2 regions of the Saccharothrix sp. CB00851 genome follow, and region 1 is predicted to be linked to the other one. Evidence: riboswitches for the same ligand, from Rfam matches in the RefSeq annotation. Region 1 holds a riboswitch; the other holds the start of a gene.
The links. Region 1 has a riboswitch for S-adenosylmethionine ahead of A6A25_RS29310 (methionine ABC transporter ATP-binding protein). Riboswitches for the same ligand answer to the same signal wherever they lie in the genome.
Positions count from the first base shown of each region.

Region 2: another riboswitch for S-adenosylmethionine. It lies ahead of A6A25_RS40475 (aminotransferase class V-fold PLP-dependent enzyme); the one in region 1 lies ahead of A6A25_RS29310 (methionine ABC transporter ATP-binding protein).

Region 1 covers NZ_LWLC01000034.1:112,250-119,572, forward strand. Annotated here, with positions in the region: gene A6A25_RS29295 (TatD family hydrolase) at 1-329, shown strand, start outside; gene A6A25_RS29300 (resuscitation-promoting factor) at 610-2,040, shown strand; gene rsmA (16S rRNA (adenine(1518)-N(6)/adenine(1519)-N(6))-dimethyltransferase RsmA) at 2,208-3,086, shown strand; SAM riboswitch class I at 3,173-3,265, shown strand; gene A6A25_RS29310 (methionine ABC transporter ATP-binding protein) at 3,469-4,479, shown strand; gene A6A25_RS29315 (methionine ABC transporter permease) at 4,476-5,159, shown strand; gene A6A25_RS29320 (MetQ/NlpA family ABC transporter substrate-binding protein) at 5,188-5,994, shown strand; gene A6A25_RS29325 (4-(cytidine 5'-diphospho)-2-C-methyl-D-erythritol kinase) at 6,126-7,091, shown strand; gene A6A25_RS29330 (ABC-F family ATP-binding cassette domain-containing protein) at 7,192-7,323, shown strand, end outside.
Region 2 covers NZ_LWLC01000065.1:156,067-163,389, forward strand. Annotated here, with positions in the region: gene A6A25_RS40460 (TetR/AcrR family transcriptional regulator) at 1-453, shown strand, start outside; gene A6A25_RS40465 (DUF167 domain-containing protein) at 446-727, shown strand; gene A6A25_RS40470 (potassium/proton antiporter) at 906-2,378, shown strand; SAM riboswitch class IV at 2,443-2,556, shown strand; gene A6A25_RS40475 (aminotransferase class V-fold PLP-dependent enzyme) at 2,592-3,911, shown strand; gene lspA (signal peptidase II) at 3,935-4,522, shown strand; gene A6A25_RS40485 (RluA family pseudouridine synthase) at 4,519-5,454, shown strand; gene A6A25_RS40490 (multidrug effflux MFS transporter) at 5,562-6,776, shown strand; gene A6A25_RS40495 (AsnC family protein) at 6,922-7,323, opposite strand, start outside.

The DNA of each region.
Region 1 (7,323 bases):
TCCACTGCTTCTCCGGTGACCTCTCCTTCGCGCGCGCGTGCGTGGAACGCGGGTTCGTGCTGTCCTTCGCGGGCACCACGACGTTCCGCAACGCCCACGCCCTGCGGGAAGCCGCACTGTGGGTGCCGGAGGACCACCTGCTCGTCGAGACCGACGCGCCGTTCCTCACGCCCCACCCGTACCGAGGTCGCCCGAACGAGCCTTATTGCGTCAACTACACGGTCCGTGACCTAGCGACTCTGCGTGAGACCGATCTGGCCGAGCTGGCCACGAAGATCACCCGAAACGCCGAACGGGTCTTCGGTCTTCGTGACGCGGCGGAGTCGTAATCCTCCTTACAACGAATGGCGGACAGACTTGCTCCCCTAACGGAGTGACTGAACTCACAAGGATTGCGGGGGTGTTGGCACAACCGCCCGGGACCCGTTACGGTCCCGTGACCGTGCCCCGAGTAGCAGTTCGGGGCGCACCCGCAGTCGGGGCGGGTCACGTTGACACCAGAAGCGACGAAGCCGAACACGCACAGGAGTTGCCGGAGATCACCAGCTGACCACCGACATCGAACGTGCGCGTCGCCGGACTTCGCGCCTTCAGGAGGTATGGCACCCCGTGAACTCGTTCAACGAGGACACCGACTGGTTTACGCCCGTGCAGGCACCGATCACCGGTGTCGACGTCCTGGACAGACCCGGGCCGCCGTCCGAATGGGACACCGCGGTGTTCACCATCACCCCGGACGACGTCCTGGAAGTACTGGGACCTGACGCCGACGCGCTGCTGGAGAGCGCGAACGTCGACGTCGACGAGCTGATCCGGCTGATCAACGCCGAGACCACGCTCCTACCCCCGATCATCATCCCCGACGAGGTCTCCCAGGACCGGGTCGCGGGCGCACTGGCCGCCGAGCGGCCCGACGCCCCGCCGGCCGCCCTGGTCGAAGCCGCGGGGAAGTGGAAGCGGCGTTTCCTCAAGGCCGCGGTCGCCACCGTGCTGGTGACCATCTCCGGTGGCGGTGCCACCGCGATCGCGATGGACAAGTCCGTCACGGTCGACGTCGACGGTGAAGCCAAGACCGTCCGCACCTACGAGTCCACGGTCGGCGAGATCCTCGCCGACGAGGGCATCACGATCGGCGAGCACGACGCGCTCAGCCCGTCACCCCAGGCGAAGGTCGGCGACGGCGGGAAGATCTCGCTGGACCGCGGCCGGCTGGTGAAGATGACGGTCGACGGCGAGCAGCGCGAGGGCTGGGTCCGCTCGGTCACCGTGGACGAGGCGCTGGACCAGATGCAGGTCAACGACGAGGGCGCGTGGCTCTCGCACGACCGCGGCATGGACGTGCCCCTCAGCGGCCTCTCGCTCGAGGTCAAGAGCCTCAAGACCATCACGCTCTACGACGGCGGCAACGCGCCCCGGCAGCTGCAGACCACGGCCGTGACCGTCGAGGAGCTGCTGAAGAACGAGAACCTCACGCTCGGCCCGGACGACAAGCTCGAAACGGCGATGGACCTGCGCGTCACCAACGGCGCCGAGGTCCACATCACGCGCACCGGCGTGTCGGTGATCAACGCGACGGAGGCCATCCAGCCGCCCGTCGAGGAGGTCAAGGACGACACGATGATGAAGGGCCAGAAAGAGGTCCTGGACCCGGGCGAGGCCGGCGAGCAGATCGTCACCTACCGCGTCACCGTGAAGAACGGCGCCGAGGTCGGCCGCGAGAAGCTGGGCGCGAAGGTCACCAAGGAGCCGAAGCCCAAGAAGGTCAAGGTCGGCACCAAGCTCCCGCCGGACGGCGAGATCTGGGACCGGCTGGCCTACTGCGAGGCGACCGGCAACTGGGCCATCAACACCGGCAACGGCTACTACGGCGGCCTGCAGTTCAACAAGGGCACGTGGGACGCCTACGGCGGTGGCCAGTACGCCGCGTACCCGCACCAGGCGACCCGCGAGCAGCAGATCGCGGTGGCGACGAAGCTGCGCGACGCGCGCGGCGGCTACTCGGCCTGGCCCCACTGCCAGCAGAAGCTGGGCCTCCCCTAGATTGCCGCTGCTCCGCAGACGGCGGGCTCGGTCGCCTGGAAGTCGATCGTTCGCGCCTGATTTTCCGACGATCGAAAAGCGTGATCGCCGGAAAATGAGTCGCGAACGATCGACGCGACCTCGCGTGGTGGTCCAGGGGCGTGCGTGACGTGGTGGAGAATGCACGGGTGACTGAGGATTCGACGTCGGCCGGTTCGGGGAGCCACCTCCTCGGGCCGGCCGACGTGCGTCGGCTGGCCGCCGAGCTGGACATCCGCCCCACCAAGAAGCTGGGGCAGAACTTCGTGCACGACCCCAACACGGTGCGGCGCATCGTGTCGGCCGCCGACCTGCGCCCGGACGACGTGGTCCTCGAAGTGGGCCCCGGCCTGGGTTCGCTGACGTTGGCGTTGCTGCCTTCCTGCCGCGCGCTGGTGGCCGTGGAGATCGACGGGGTGCTCGCCGACCGCCTCCCCGTCACGGTGGCCGAGCGCGCGCCCGACCTCGCCGACCGGCTGACCGTCGTGCACGAGGACGCGATGCGCGTCACACCCGACCAGCTCCCGACCGCCCCGACCGCCCTGGTCGCGAACCTGCCTTACAACGTGGCCGTGCCCGTCGTGCTGCACCTGCTGGCCGTGCTGCCGTCGTTGCGCACCGGCCTGGTGATGGTGCAGTCCGAAGTCGCCGACCGGATGGCCGCCGGTCCCGGCAGCAAGGTCTACGGCGTGCCCAGCGTGAAGCTCGCCTGGTACGCCGACGCCCGCCGGGCCGGCCCGGTGCCGCGCTCGGTGTTCTGGCCCGTGCCGAACGTGGACTCCGCGCTGGTCGCGTTCGAGCGCCACCCACCGCTGTCCACTGTGGACCCGAAACGGCTGTTCTCGTTGGTGGACGCCGCTTTCGCGCAGCGGCGCAAGATGCTGCGCGGCGCGCTGTCCGGCTGGGCGGGTTCGGCCGCCGAGGCCCAGCGGCTGCTCGTCGCCGCGGGCGTGGACCCGGCGGTGCGCGGCGAACAACTGGCCGTCAGTGACTTCATCCGGATAGCCGAGGCCGCGTCCCCTCGGTAGTCGATGATCTTTCGGCCGAAAGTGTGATTTGCCGGACGATCCGGTTTCAGGCTTGCGTCAGCGAGGCTCGGTCAGGTCTACTCGTGGTGCCATCCCGAGCGGCCGAGAGACCTGGCTCTACGACGCCGCAGCAACCACCCCTCCATGGGGGCAGGTGCTTCAGCCAGGATCGATGGAGGATCACGTGCCCAGGATGCGAATGCTCACCCGCCGGCGGGTCGTCGACCACGGCCGCCGCACGTCGTCAGCCTGTCGCAGCTGCCGCTAGCAGCCCTGGGCGCCTTCGAATCCTCGCGTCCTTCATTCAGGACACCTTTCTGAGCTGAGCCGTCGGTCACGCACGCCACCAGCGTGCGCGCCGCATGCTGTCGTGGAGCGAAACGTGATCACTGTCGAGAACCTCACCAAGACCTTCCCCGGGAGTACCGGGCAGGTTCGCGCGCTGGACGGCGTGAACCTGGACGTCGCCGCGGGCACCGTGCTCGGCGTCGTCGGCCCCAGCGGGGCGGGCAAGTCCACCCTGGCCCGGTGCGTCGCGCTCCTGGAGCGCCCCGACAGCGGTGCGATCCGCGTCGACGGCACCGACCTCGTCTCCCTCGACGGCACCGCCCTGCGTGCCGCCCGCCGGCAGATCGGCGTCGTGCCGCAGGGCGACTCACTGCTGCGCCAGCGCACCGCCGCGGGCAACGTCGCGCTGCCGCTGGAGGCCGCGGGCGTGGCCGGGCCGCAGCGCCGCACCCGCGTCGCCGAACTCCTCGACCTGGTCGGCCTGACCGACAAGGCCGGCTCCTACCCCGACCAGCTCTCCGGCGGCCAGCGCCAGCGGATCGCGGTCGCCCGCGCCCTGGCCGCGTCGCCGTCCGTGCTGCTGGCCGACGAGCCGACGTCCGCGCTCGACCCCGACACCACCGGCTCGGTGCTCACCGTGCTGGACCGGGCCCGCGCCGAACTGGGCGTCACCGTCCTCGTCGTCACGCACGACATGGGCGTGGTCCGCAGGATCTGCGACGACGTCGCGGTGCTGGAGGACGGCCGCGTGGTCGAGCACGGCAAGGTGCTGGACCTGGTGTCCGACGCCACCAGCCGCACGGCCTCGTCCCTGCTGCCCGCCGTGGACCAGAACCCGGCGCTGGAAGGCTCGTTCGACCGGGTCGCGGACGTCGTGCTGATCGGCTTCGCCGCCGTCGGCGCGCTGCTGCCCGAGGCGACCAGCCGGTTCGGTGTCGAGCTGAACCTGCTCGGCGGCGGCCTGACCCGGCTCGGCGAGACCCCGGTGGCGCGGTTCCGCGTCGGCCTCAAGGGTGAGCGCGCGGACTCGGCGCTGGAGTGGATCTCGGAAGCGGGCGGCTCGGTGCGACGGACCCTGTCGGGTCCGCAGGGAGTAGCTGCGTGAGGTCTGCAACACCCTGGTCCATCGTGTTCGACGACGTGCTGGTAGCCACCGGCGAGACGTTGTACATGGTGGTCGTCTCCACCCTGATCGCTGTTCTGCTCGGCGCACCCGTCGGCATCTGGCTCCAGCTCACCGCGCCCGGTGGGCTGAAGCCCCGGCCGGTGCTGCACAAGGTCCTCGGGTTCGTCGTGGACCTGGGCCGCTCCATGCCGTTCCTGGTCCTGCTGGTGGTGCTCACCTCGCTGACCAGGTTGCTGCTCGGCAGCACCATCGGACCCACGGCGGCCATCGTGCCGCTGGCCGTCGGCGCGATCCCGTTCGTCGGCAGGCTGGTCCAGAACGTGCTGGCCGAGGTGCACGTGTCGGTGGTCGAGGCCGCCGTCACCACCGGGTCGTCCACGCTGCGGATCGTGCGCAGCGTGCTGCTCCGCGAGTCGTTGCCCGCGCTGGTCAACGCCGTCGGCGTCACCGCGATCGCCCTGCTGGGCTACTCGGCGATGGCCGGCGTGGTCGGCGGCGGCGGCCTCGGCGACCTCGCCGTGCGCATGGGCTACCAGCGCTTCAACGACCGCTACCTGTGGAGCACGGTCGTCGTGCTGGCCGTCATCGCCACCCTGATCCAGTTCACCACCAACCGCGTGGCCCGCGGCGTCGACCGCCGCCGCACCGCGTCCGTCTGATCGTCTTTCTCCTCACCTAAGGAACGAAATGCGTATTCGTGCTGCCCTGCTCGCCGTGCTGCTGACCGCAGTGGGCTGCGGTAGTGGCGACACCGGGGCCGCGTCCGACCCGAACGCACCCCTTAAGGTCGGCGTGAGCCCCGTCCCGCACGCCCAGGTGCTGCGCTACGTCGCGGACAACCTGGCCGCGTCGAAGGGCCTGAAGATCGAGGTCGTGGAGTTCACCGACTACGTGCAGCCGAACGTCGCGCTGGTCGACGGGTCGCTGGACGCGAACTACTTCCAGACCGTGCCCTACCTGGACACGTTCAAGGCGGAGAGCGGCGCGCCGCTGGAGTGGATCGGCCCGGTCCACCTCGAACCGCTCGGCGTGTACTCGAAGAAGCACAAGTCGCTGGCCGACCTGCCGTCCGGCGGCCGGGTGGCCGTGGCCAACGACGCCACGAACGAAGCCCGGGGCCTGCAGCTGCTCCAGGCCAACGGGCTGATCAAGGTGATCCCGGGCAAGGAGAAGACGGCGACCATCCGTGACATCGCGGAGAACCCCCGCAACCTGGAGTTCGTCGAGCTGGAGGCCGCCCAGCTGCCGCGCTCGCTGGACGACACCGACGCGTCCGTCGTGAACGGCAACTACGCCATCGACGCGGGCCTGAAGCCGTCGACTGACGCACTGGTCCTGGAGAAGACCGAGGGCAACCCCAACGCGAACGGCCTGGTCACCAGGGTCGAGCTGAAGGACGACCAGCGCGTCAAGGACCTGCTCGCCCTCCTGCAGTCCCAGCAGGTCAAGGACTACATCAAGGAAACCTTCGCCGGCTCCGTCCTCTCCGTCTGACCCCTGTCCACCGACCCGTGACTCGCGGTAGCCGGTCCCGGGACGCGAACGGAGGCACCTGACGTGCGTTTCACCGCAGGTCAGCGGTCAGTGGCAGCGAGCTACCCGGAAACGCCCGTACGCTTCATGGCGTGCTCGCTGTCGTCCCACCCCCGGTCACCGTCCGCGTCCCGGCCAAGGTCAACCTGCACCTGGCCGTAGGCGACCTCCGCGCGGACGGGTACCACGACCTGGTGACGATCTTCCAGGCCTTGTCCCTGACCGACGAGGTGACCGTCGCCATCGCCGAGGACCCCGGTGTCGAGGTGCACGGTGAGGGCGCCGACTCGGTGCCCACCGGCGCGTCCAACCTGGCCTGGCGGGCGGTGCGGGCGTTGGCCCAGCACGTCGGCCGCGACCCGGACGACCCGAAGGTCCGCGTCGTCATCCGCAAGTCCATCCCGGTCGCCGGTGGCATGGCGGGTGGCAGCGCGGACGCGGCGGCGACGCTGGTCGGCCTGGCCTCGCTGTGGCGGCTGGAGATCAGCCGGGACGAGCTGGCCGGCATCGCGGGCAAGATCGGCGCGGACGTGCCGTTCGCCATCTACGGCGGCACGGCGCTCGGCACCGACCGGGGTGACCGGATCGTGCCCGTGCTGTCCCGCCACACGTTCCACTGGGTGCTCGCGTTCGACCGGCGCGGTCTGTCCACGCCCGAGGTGTTCGACGAGCTCGACCGGCTGCGCGCGGACGGCGACCCGCCCCGTGTCGGTGAGGCCGAAGCCGTGCTCGAAGGCCTGGCCTCGGGCGACCCGCGCCAGCTCGCGCTGCTCCTCGGCAACGACCTGCAGGCCGCCGCCGTCTCGCTGCGCCCCAACCTGCGCCGCACGCTGCGCGCGGGCGTGAACGCGGGCGCGTTGGCCGGCATGGTGTCCGGCTCGGGTCCGACCTGCGCGTTCCTCTGCACGGACGGCGACTCGGCGGTGCGCGTCGCCGCCGAACTGGCGGGCGCGGGCGTCTGCCGGACGGTGCGCGTGGCGCAAGGCCCGGTGCACGGGGCGCGCGTCATCGGCACCGAGGAAGCACCCCGCCCGATCCCGCCCGAGGTGCACGCCTGACCTGCTCGCCGCTCTGCCGTGCGGGCCGGGTGTCGTCGCCGGCGCGATGGCTAGGCTGGCGTACCGCGTGGTCACCCGTTCTCGATGAAGGTGCTGGTAAATGGCCAACTTGGTCAACTTGGAGAACGTCTCCAAGTCGTTCGGCGTGCGTCCGCTGCTCGACGGCGTGTCCCTCGGAGTCGGCGAAGGCGACCGCATCGGCGTCGTCGGCCTCAACGGCGGCGGCAAGACG
Region 2 (7,323 bases), on a different contig from region 1:
CGCATCGGCGCCACCAAGGGCAGCGCCTACTGGCACTTCCCCAACCGGGAAGCCCTGCTCAAGGCCACCCTCGAACGCTGGGAGCGCGAGCACACCGAGTCCGTGATCGAGCTGGTCGAGTCGGCGGTGGAACCGCTGGAGAAGCTGCGGCTGCTGTTCGGCACCGTGCTGGAGAGCGTCGAGGACAGCGCGGTGGAACTGGCCATGCTCGCCGCCAAGGACGACCCGGCGGTCGCGCCGGTGCTGGGTCGCGTCACCGAGCGCCGCATCGCCTACATGGAGGACCTGTTCGGCCAACTCGGGTTCGACGCCGACGTGGCGCACCAGCGGGCCGTGCTCGCGTACTCGGTCTACCTGGGACAGGCCCAGCTGATGTCGTCCACCCCGCACGTGGTCAAGGGGAGGCGCACGCTGCTGGAGGAGACGCTGACCATCGTGATGTGCCGTGCCTGAGGCGTTCCGGTTCGGAATTCGGGTGAAGCCGGGCGCGAAGCGAGAGGCCGTCGGCGGTCGGTGGGGTGACGGCGCGCTGGTCGTCGCGGTCGCCGCGCCCGCCGTGGAGGGCAAGGCGAACGAGGCCGTGCGCAAGGCGCTGGCCAAGGCGTTCGGCGTGCGCAGGCAGGACGTCGAGGTGGTCGCGGGCGAGCGCGGCCGGGACAAGGTCGTGCGGGTCGACCCCGCCCCGGCCGACGCCGCCGAGGTGCTGGCGCGGCTGCTCGACAGCTGAGCGCGCACAAACGTCCGCTGTGGACGGTGCGGGGCCGGAGAACTTCCGGCTGGTGACGGTGCGTGGTGCCGCGTGGTGCCGTGTGGCGTGCCGGATTCGTCCATTTCGGTGTCACCAGGGAGAATGACCCCGTCGAGTGATGTCGCGGTGACGACGGCCTGGAGGTCGAGTGGGCGGTGTGACGGACTTCCTCGGCATCGCCGCCGCGGTTCTCCTGCTTTCGGTCATCGCGGTCAGGGTGTCGATCCGGCTCGGTCTGCCGTCCCTCCTGCTCTACCTCGGCATCGGGGTGCTGCTCGGCGAGGCCGTGGTGGGCATCCAGTTCGAGGACGCCGACCTGACCCGTTCGCTGGGCACGGTCGCGCTCGTGCTGATCCTCACCGAGGGCGGGCTGACCACGCGGTGGAGCGCGGTGAAACCGGCGCTGGGGCTGGGCATCACCCTGTCCACGGTGGCCGTCGGCGTGAGCATCGCGGTCACCGGGTTCGCGCTGCACTTCCTGCTGGACATGGACTGGCGCACGGCGCTGCTGTGGGGGGCGGTGCTGTCGTCCACCGACGCCGCGGCCGTGTTCAGCGTGCTGCGCGGGGTGGGCGTGGGCAAGCGGCTCATCGGCGCGTTGGAGCTGGAGTCCGGCATCAACGACGCGCCGGTCTACATCGCCGTCGTGCTGCTCGCGTCGCCCGATCCCATCACCTGGACGGCGCCGCTGCTCATGCTCTACGAGCTGATCGCGGGCGGTGTGATCGGGATCGTGCTCGGCTGGGTCGGCGGTGTCGCGCTGCGCCGGGCCGCCCTGCCCGCCACCGGCCTGTACCCGCTGGCCACGGTCGCCGTGTGCCTGCTCGCCTACACCGTCGGCGACCTCGCGCACGCGTCCGGCTTCCTGGCCGTCTACATCGCCGCCCTCGTGCTCGGCAACGCCCGCCTGCCGCACCGCGCGGACACCCTGTCGTTCGCCGAGGGTCTGGGCTGGATCGCGCAGATCGGGCTGTTCGTGCTGCTCGGCCTGTACGCCTCGCCCGACCGGCTGCTCGACGCGCTGGTACCGGCCCTGGTCGCGGGCGCGGTGCTGGTGCTGCTGGCCCGGCCGCTGTCGGTGCTGTGCGCCGCGCTGCCGTTCCGCGTGCCGTGGCGTGAACAGGTGTTCATCTCCTGGTCGGGGCTGCGCGGCGCGGTGCCGATCGTGTTCGCCCTGCTGCCGCTGATCCAGGGCGTGGCCGGCGCGCAACAGCTGGTGGACGCGGTGTTCGTGCTGGTGGTGGTGCTGACCGTGGTGCAGGGCACGACCCTGCCGTGGCTGGCCAAGTGGCTCCGGCTGGTCAAGTCCGGCGAGGCGCACGAGGTGCAGGTCGACTCGTCGGCGCTGGACCAGCTGGGCGCGGAGCTGCTCCAGGTCCGCATCCAGCCGGGCTCCAAGCTGCACGGCGTGTACCTGTCGGAGCTGCGGCTGCCGCCGGGCTCCTCGGTCAGCCTCGTCGTGCGCGACGACAACGGCTTCACCCCGCAGCCGACGACCCGGCTGCAGGAGCACGACCAGCTGCTCGTGGTGTGCACGGAGGCCATGCGCACGGCGACCGAGCAGCGCATCCGGGCCGTCGACCGGGCGGGCCGGTTCGCCCGCTGGAAGGGCGACGTCGGCCTGCCGTGACGGCTCCCAGGATGTGAACGCCCCTCGACGGCGCGCGGCGGCCTGGGTTAACTTCGGTGCCGAAGGTCATGAGTGCCAGCGCTAAGCCCAGGCTTGCTGGCCGGCAACCCTCCTACCGCGGTGGGGTGCCCCTGGTGAGGACCTGGCCGGCGCGCAGGGCGTCCGGCAAGCGCGGGCCTCCACGGGTGGGGTCCCGGACCCCCGGAGGGCGTCATGACCGTCGCAGTTCCCCGCACCGCAGTCGCCGCTTTGCCCCGCGTCGTCGTCTCGTCGCTGCGCGTGCCGCTGGTGACCGGCGAGCGCGTCGAGTACGCCAACCTCGACCACGCGGCCAGCGCGCCGTGCCTGGAGCAGGTGCGTGACGCGGTGGACGAGCTGCTGCCCTGGTACGCCAGCGTGCACCGGGGCGCGGGTTACGCCTCGCAGGTCAGCACCAAGGTCTACGAGCAGGCACGTGCGTCGGTGCGCCGGTTCCTCGGTGCCCGGGACAGCGACGCCGTCGTGTTCACCCGCAACACCACCGACGCGCTGAACCTGCTGGCCAGGAGCGTGCCCAGGCACACCGCCGTGATTCTCTTCGACACCGAGCACCACGCCGCGCTGCTGCCTTGGCGCGGCCCGAACGTGCGTCACCTGCGCACCCCCGACTCACCCGCCCAGGCGGTGCTGGAGCTGGACCGGGCGCTGCGCGCGGCACCGGTCGGCCCGCGGCTGGTCGTGGTGACCGGCGCGTCCAACGTGACCGGTGAGGTCTGGCCGGTGGCCGAGCTGTCGCGGGTGGCCCGCCGGCACGGCGCCCGGATCGCCCTGGACGCCGCCCAGCTCGCGCCGCACCGGCCGGTGGACGTGCGCGCGCTGGACGTCGACTACACCGTGCTGTCGGGGCACAAGGTCTACGCGCCGTTCGGCGCCGGGGTGCTGGTCGGCCGGTCCGACTGGCTGCAGGCCGCCGAGCCGTACCTGGTGGGCGGCGGCGCGACGGCCCGCGTCACCGACCACGGCGACCGGCTGGGCGTGGCCTGGTCGGCGGTGCCCGAGCGGCACGAGGCGGGTACGCCGAACGTGGTGGGCGTGCACGCCCTGGCCGTGGCGTGCGACGTGCTGAGCAGGCACTGGGAGCAGACCACCGAGCACGAGCGCGTCCTGCTGGAGCGGCTGCGCGCGGGCCTGAAGATCGTGCCGGGTGTGCACGAACTGGCGCTGTTCGGGTCGGACCACGACCGGGTGGGTGTGGTGAGCTTCACCGTCGGTGGTCAGGACGCCGGCTACCTGGCCGCCGCGCTGTCCGCCGAGCACGGCATCGGCGTGCGTGATGGGGCGTTCTGCGCCCACGTCGCCGTGCACCGCCTCACGCACGGTGACCGGGCGCTGCGGGCGTCCCTCGGGCTGGGTACCACCGAGGAGCACGTGGACCGGTTCGTGGCCGCGTTGCGCACGCTCGTGGTGGAGGGTTCGCGGTGGGAGTACGAGCTCCGCGACGGCCGTTGGGCCCCTCTGGACGACCGGCGCGCGCTCCCGCCGTTCCTGCGCTGACTCCGATACTGGACAATGGCCCGGTGAGCACCGATCCCAACACCGAGCCGGACACGCCGGACCAGCCGGACGCACCGCTGCCCAAGCGACGGGTCCTCTTGCTGGCCGTGATCGCCCCGGTGGTGCTGGCGCTCGACCTGATCACCAAGATCATCGCGGTCGAGGAGCTGGAGGGGCGCGAGCCGGTCGAGCTGTTCGGCGGCCTGCTCTACCTGCCGCTGATCCGCAACACCGGCGCCGCGTTCGGCCTGGCCGAGGGCTGGACGGTGATCCTCGCCCTGATCGCGTCCGGCGTGGTCGTGTTCATCCTGTGGATCGCGCGCCGGCTGCGGTCGGTCGGCTGGGCCATCGGCCTCGGCCTGGTGCTGGGCGGCGCGACGGGCAACCTGGTCGACCGGATCTTCCGCGGTCCCGGCCCGCTGCGCGGCGGCGTGGTCGACTTCATCTCCGTCCTCGACCCGTGGGGCAACTTCTTCCCCGTGTTCAACCTGGCCGACTCCGCCATCTGCGTGGGTGGCGGCGTGATCGTGCTGATGGCTCTGCTCCAACGCGACTACGACGGCACGCGCGTCGAGAAGAAGCCCAGCTCGAAGTCGGAGAAGAACGCATGAGTGGCGACTACCGGACCCTTCCCGTGCCCGATGGCCTGGACGGGATGAGGGTCGACGCCGGGCTGGCCAAGCTCCTCGGCCTGTCCCGCACGGTGGTCGCGGCGTTGACCGAGTCGGGTGACGTCGTGCTCGACGGGCAGCCCGCCGGCAAGTCGGACCGCCTGGTCGCCGGCTCCGTGCTGGAGGTCACCCTGCCCGAGCCGGAACGCCCGGTGCAGGTGCAGGCCGTGCCCGTGGAGGGCTTGGACATCCTGCACGAGGACGACGACGTGATCGTGGTCGACAAGCCCGTCGGCGTGGCCGTGCACCCCAGCCCCGGCTGGACCGGTCCGACCGTGGTGGGCGGCCTGGCCGCGGCCGGCATCCGGATCGCCACCTCGGGTGCCGCCGAGCGGCAGGGCGTCGTGCACCGGCTGGACGTCGGCACGACCGGCGTCATGGTGGTGGCCAAGAGCGAGAGCGCCTACTCGGCGTTGAAGCACGCGTTCAAGGAGCGCACGGTCGACAAGCTCTACCACGCGCTCGTGCAGGGCCACCCGGACCCGATCAAGGGCACCATCGACGCGCCGATCGACCGGCACCCCAAGCACGACTACAAGTTCGCCGTGATGGCCAACGGCAAGCCGAGCATCACGCACTACGAGGTGGTGGAGGCGTTCCGCGCCGCGTCGCTGCTCGACGTGCACCTGGAAACCGGCCGCACGCACCAGATCCGGGTGCACTTCTCCGCGCTGCGGCACCCGTGCGTCGGCGACCTGACCTACGGCGCCGACCCGGTGCTGGCCAAGCGACTCGGCGTGACGCGGCAGTGGCTGCACGCGCGCACGCTCGGCTTCCACCACCCGGCCGACGGCCAGTGGGTGTCGTTCACCAGCGAGTACCCCGACGACCTCGCCGACGCGCTGGAACTGTTGCGCGCAGAGGGTTATTGAGCTTTCCGCCCGAAAGTCTTGCGCCGAGCGCGTGACTTCGGCCATATCGCTTTCCCGCATTCGTTTGGCTTGCGAAGCTTTTGCCAGACGACGCGGGGGAGTGCGGCATGGACAACAGGGCCAGACTCGTGGCGCTGCTGGGCACCCTGTGCCTGCTCGGACCGCTCTCGATCGACACCTACCTGCCCGCGTTCCCGTCGATCGCCGGTGAGTTCGGCTCGACGGAGTCGCAGATCCAGCTGTCGCTGACGACGTTCATCCTCGGCCTGTCGGTGGGGCAGTTGCTGGTGGGGCCGTTGTCCGACTCGTGGGGCAGGCGGCGTCCGCTGCTGTTCGGCATCGGCAGCTACGTCGTGGTCTCGCTGTTCTGCGCCGTCGCGCCCAGCGCGCTCGCCCTCTCCGGCCTGCGCCTGCTCCAGGGGCTCGGCGTGGCGGCCGGGTTCGTGGTGGCGATGGCGGTGGCCCGTGACCGGTTCGAGGGCCTGGCGATGGCCCGGTTCATGTCGTTGATCATGCTGGTCAACAGCCTGGGACCGGTGATCGCCCCGGTGCTGGGCGGCCAGTTGCTGCGGTTCACCAGCTGGCGGGGCACGTTCGTCGCGCTCGCCCTGATCGGGTTTGCGTTGCTGATCGCTCTGGCCGTCGGGCTGCCGGAGACGTTGCCCAAGGCCAAGCGGCGTCCGGCGAACCTGCTGCTCACGATCAAGGTGTTCGGCGGGCTGCTGGCCGACCGCAAGTTCGTCGGCTACGCGCTGGCGTCCGCGCTGGCCCTCGGCTCGCTGTTCGGTTACGTCGCCGGGGCGTCGTTCGTGCTGCAGGGCGTGTACGGGCTGACGCCGCAGCAGTTCAGCCTGGTGTTCGGGGCGAACTCGGTGGCGATCGTGCTGGCCGGCCTGCTCAACACCAGGCTGACCGGCCGGATCATGCCCCGACCGCTGCTCAAGATCGGGCTGGCTGGTGCGGCGACCGGTGGGGTCGGGCTGTTGGTCGGCGGGCTGGTGGGCGGTGGGCTGGCGACGTTCCTGCCGCCGCTGTTCGTGCTGACGATGAGCGTCGGCCTGCTCATGCCGAACGCCGGTTCGCTGGCGATGTCGCGGCACCCGGAGGCGGCGGGCAGCGCGTCGGCCGTGCTGGGTGTGACGACGTTTTTGGTGGGTGGCCTGATGGCGCCGCTGGTCGGCGCGGGCGGTTCGGCGAGCGTGCTGCCGATGGTGACCGTGATGGCCGCCGCCACCCTCCTGGCCCTGTTCGCCTTCGCCACCCTGACCAGGGGCGACATCGGCATCACCCGCGACCCCGAACCAACCCCGACCCCCGCCTGACCACGCGTGTCCTACGTTCGCGTCACGCGTGTCCTACGTTCGGAACACCCATGTTGAACGCTCAGAACACGGCCGACCGTCCTGAGTGTTCAACTCGGGGTACGCGAACGTAGGACACGCGCGTTCTGAACGTAGGACACGCGGGTTAGTCGTCGATGGTCCAGACGAGGGTGTTCAGGTCGGTCTCGGGGCGGGAGCTCCAGCGGACCGAGAAGATCACGGTGTCCTCGGGCAGCACGTAGACCGTGTGGCCGCCCGCCGTCTCGCCCGGCTGCACGCCGATCTTGTGCGGCGGCCGGGACGACAGTGACACCGGCGCCTTGCTGACCGTCTCACCCTTGTTGGTCATCAGCACCAGGTACATGTCGGGCAGGGCGTTGAACGGCACCTGGCCGATGTTCGACAGCTCGGTGTGCACGACCACGGCGCGCTCGCCGTCGGCCAGCTTGTACCCGGCCGCGGTGAACAGGAAGTCCGCCGGGTCGACCACCTCGACCAGCTGGATGGTGAACCGGGCGCCCTCCAGGCCCTCGGTCTCCAGCGTGCT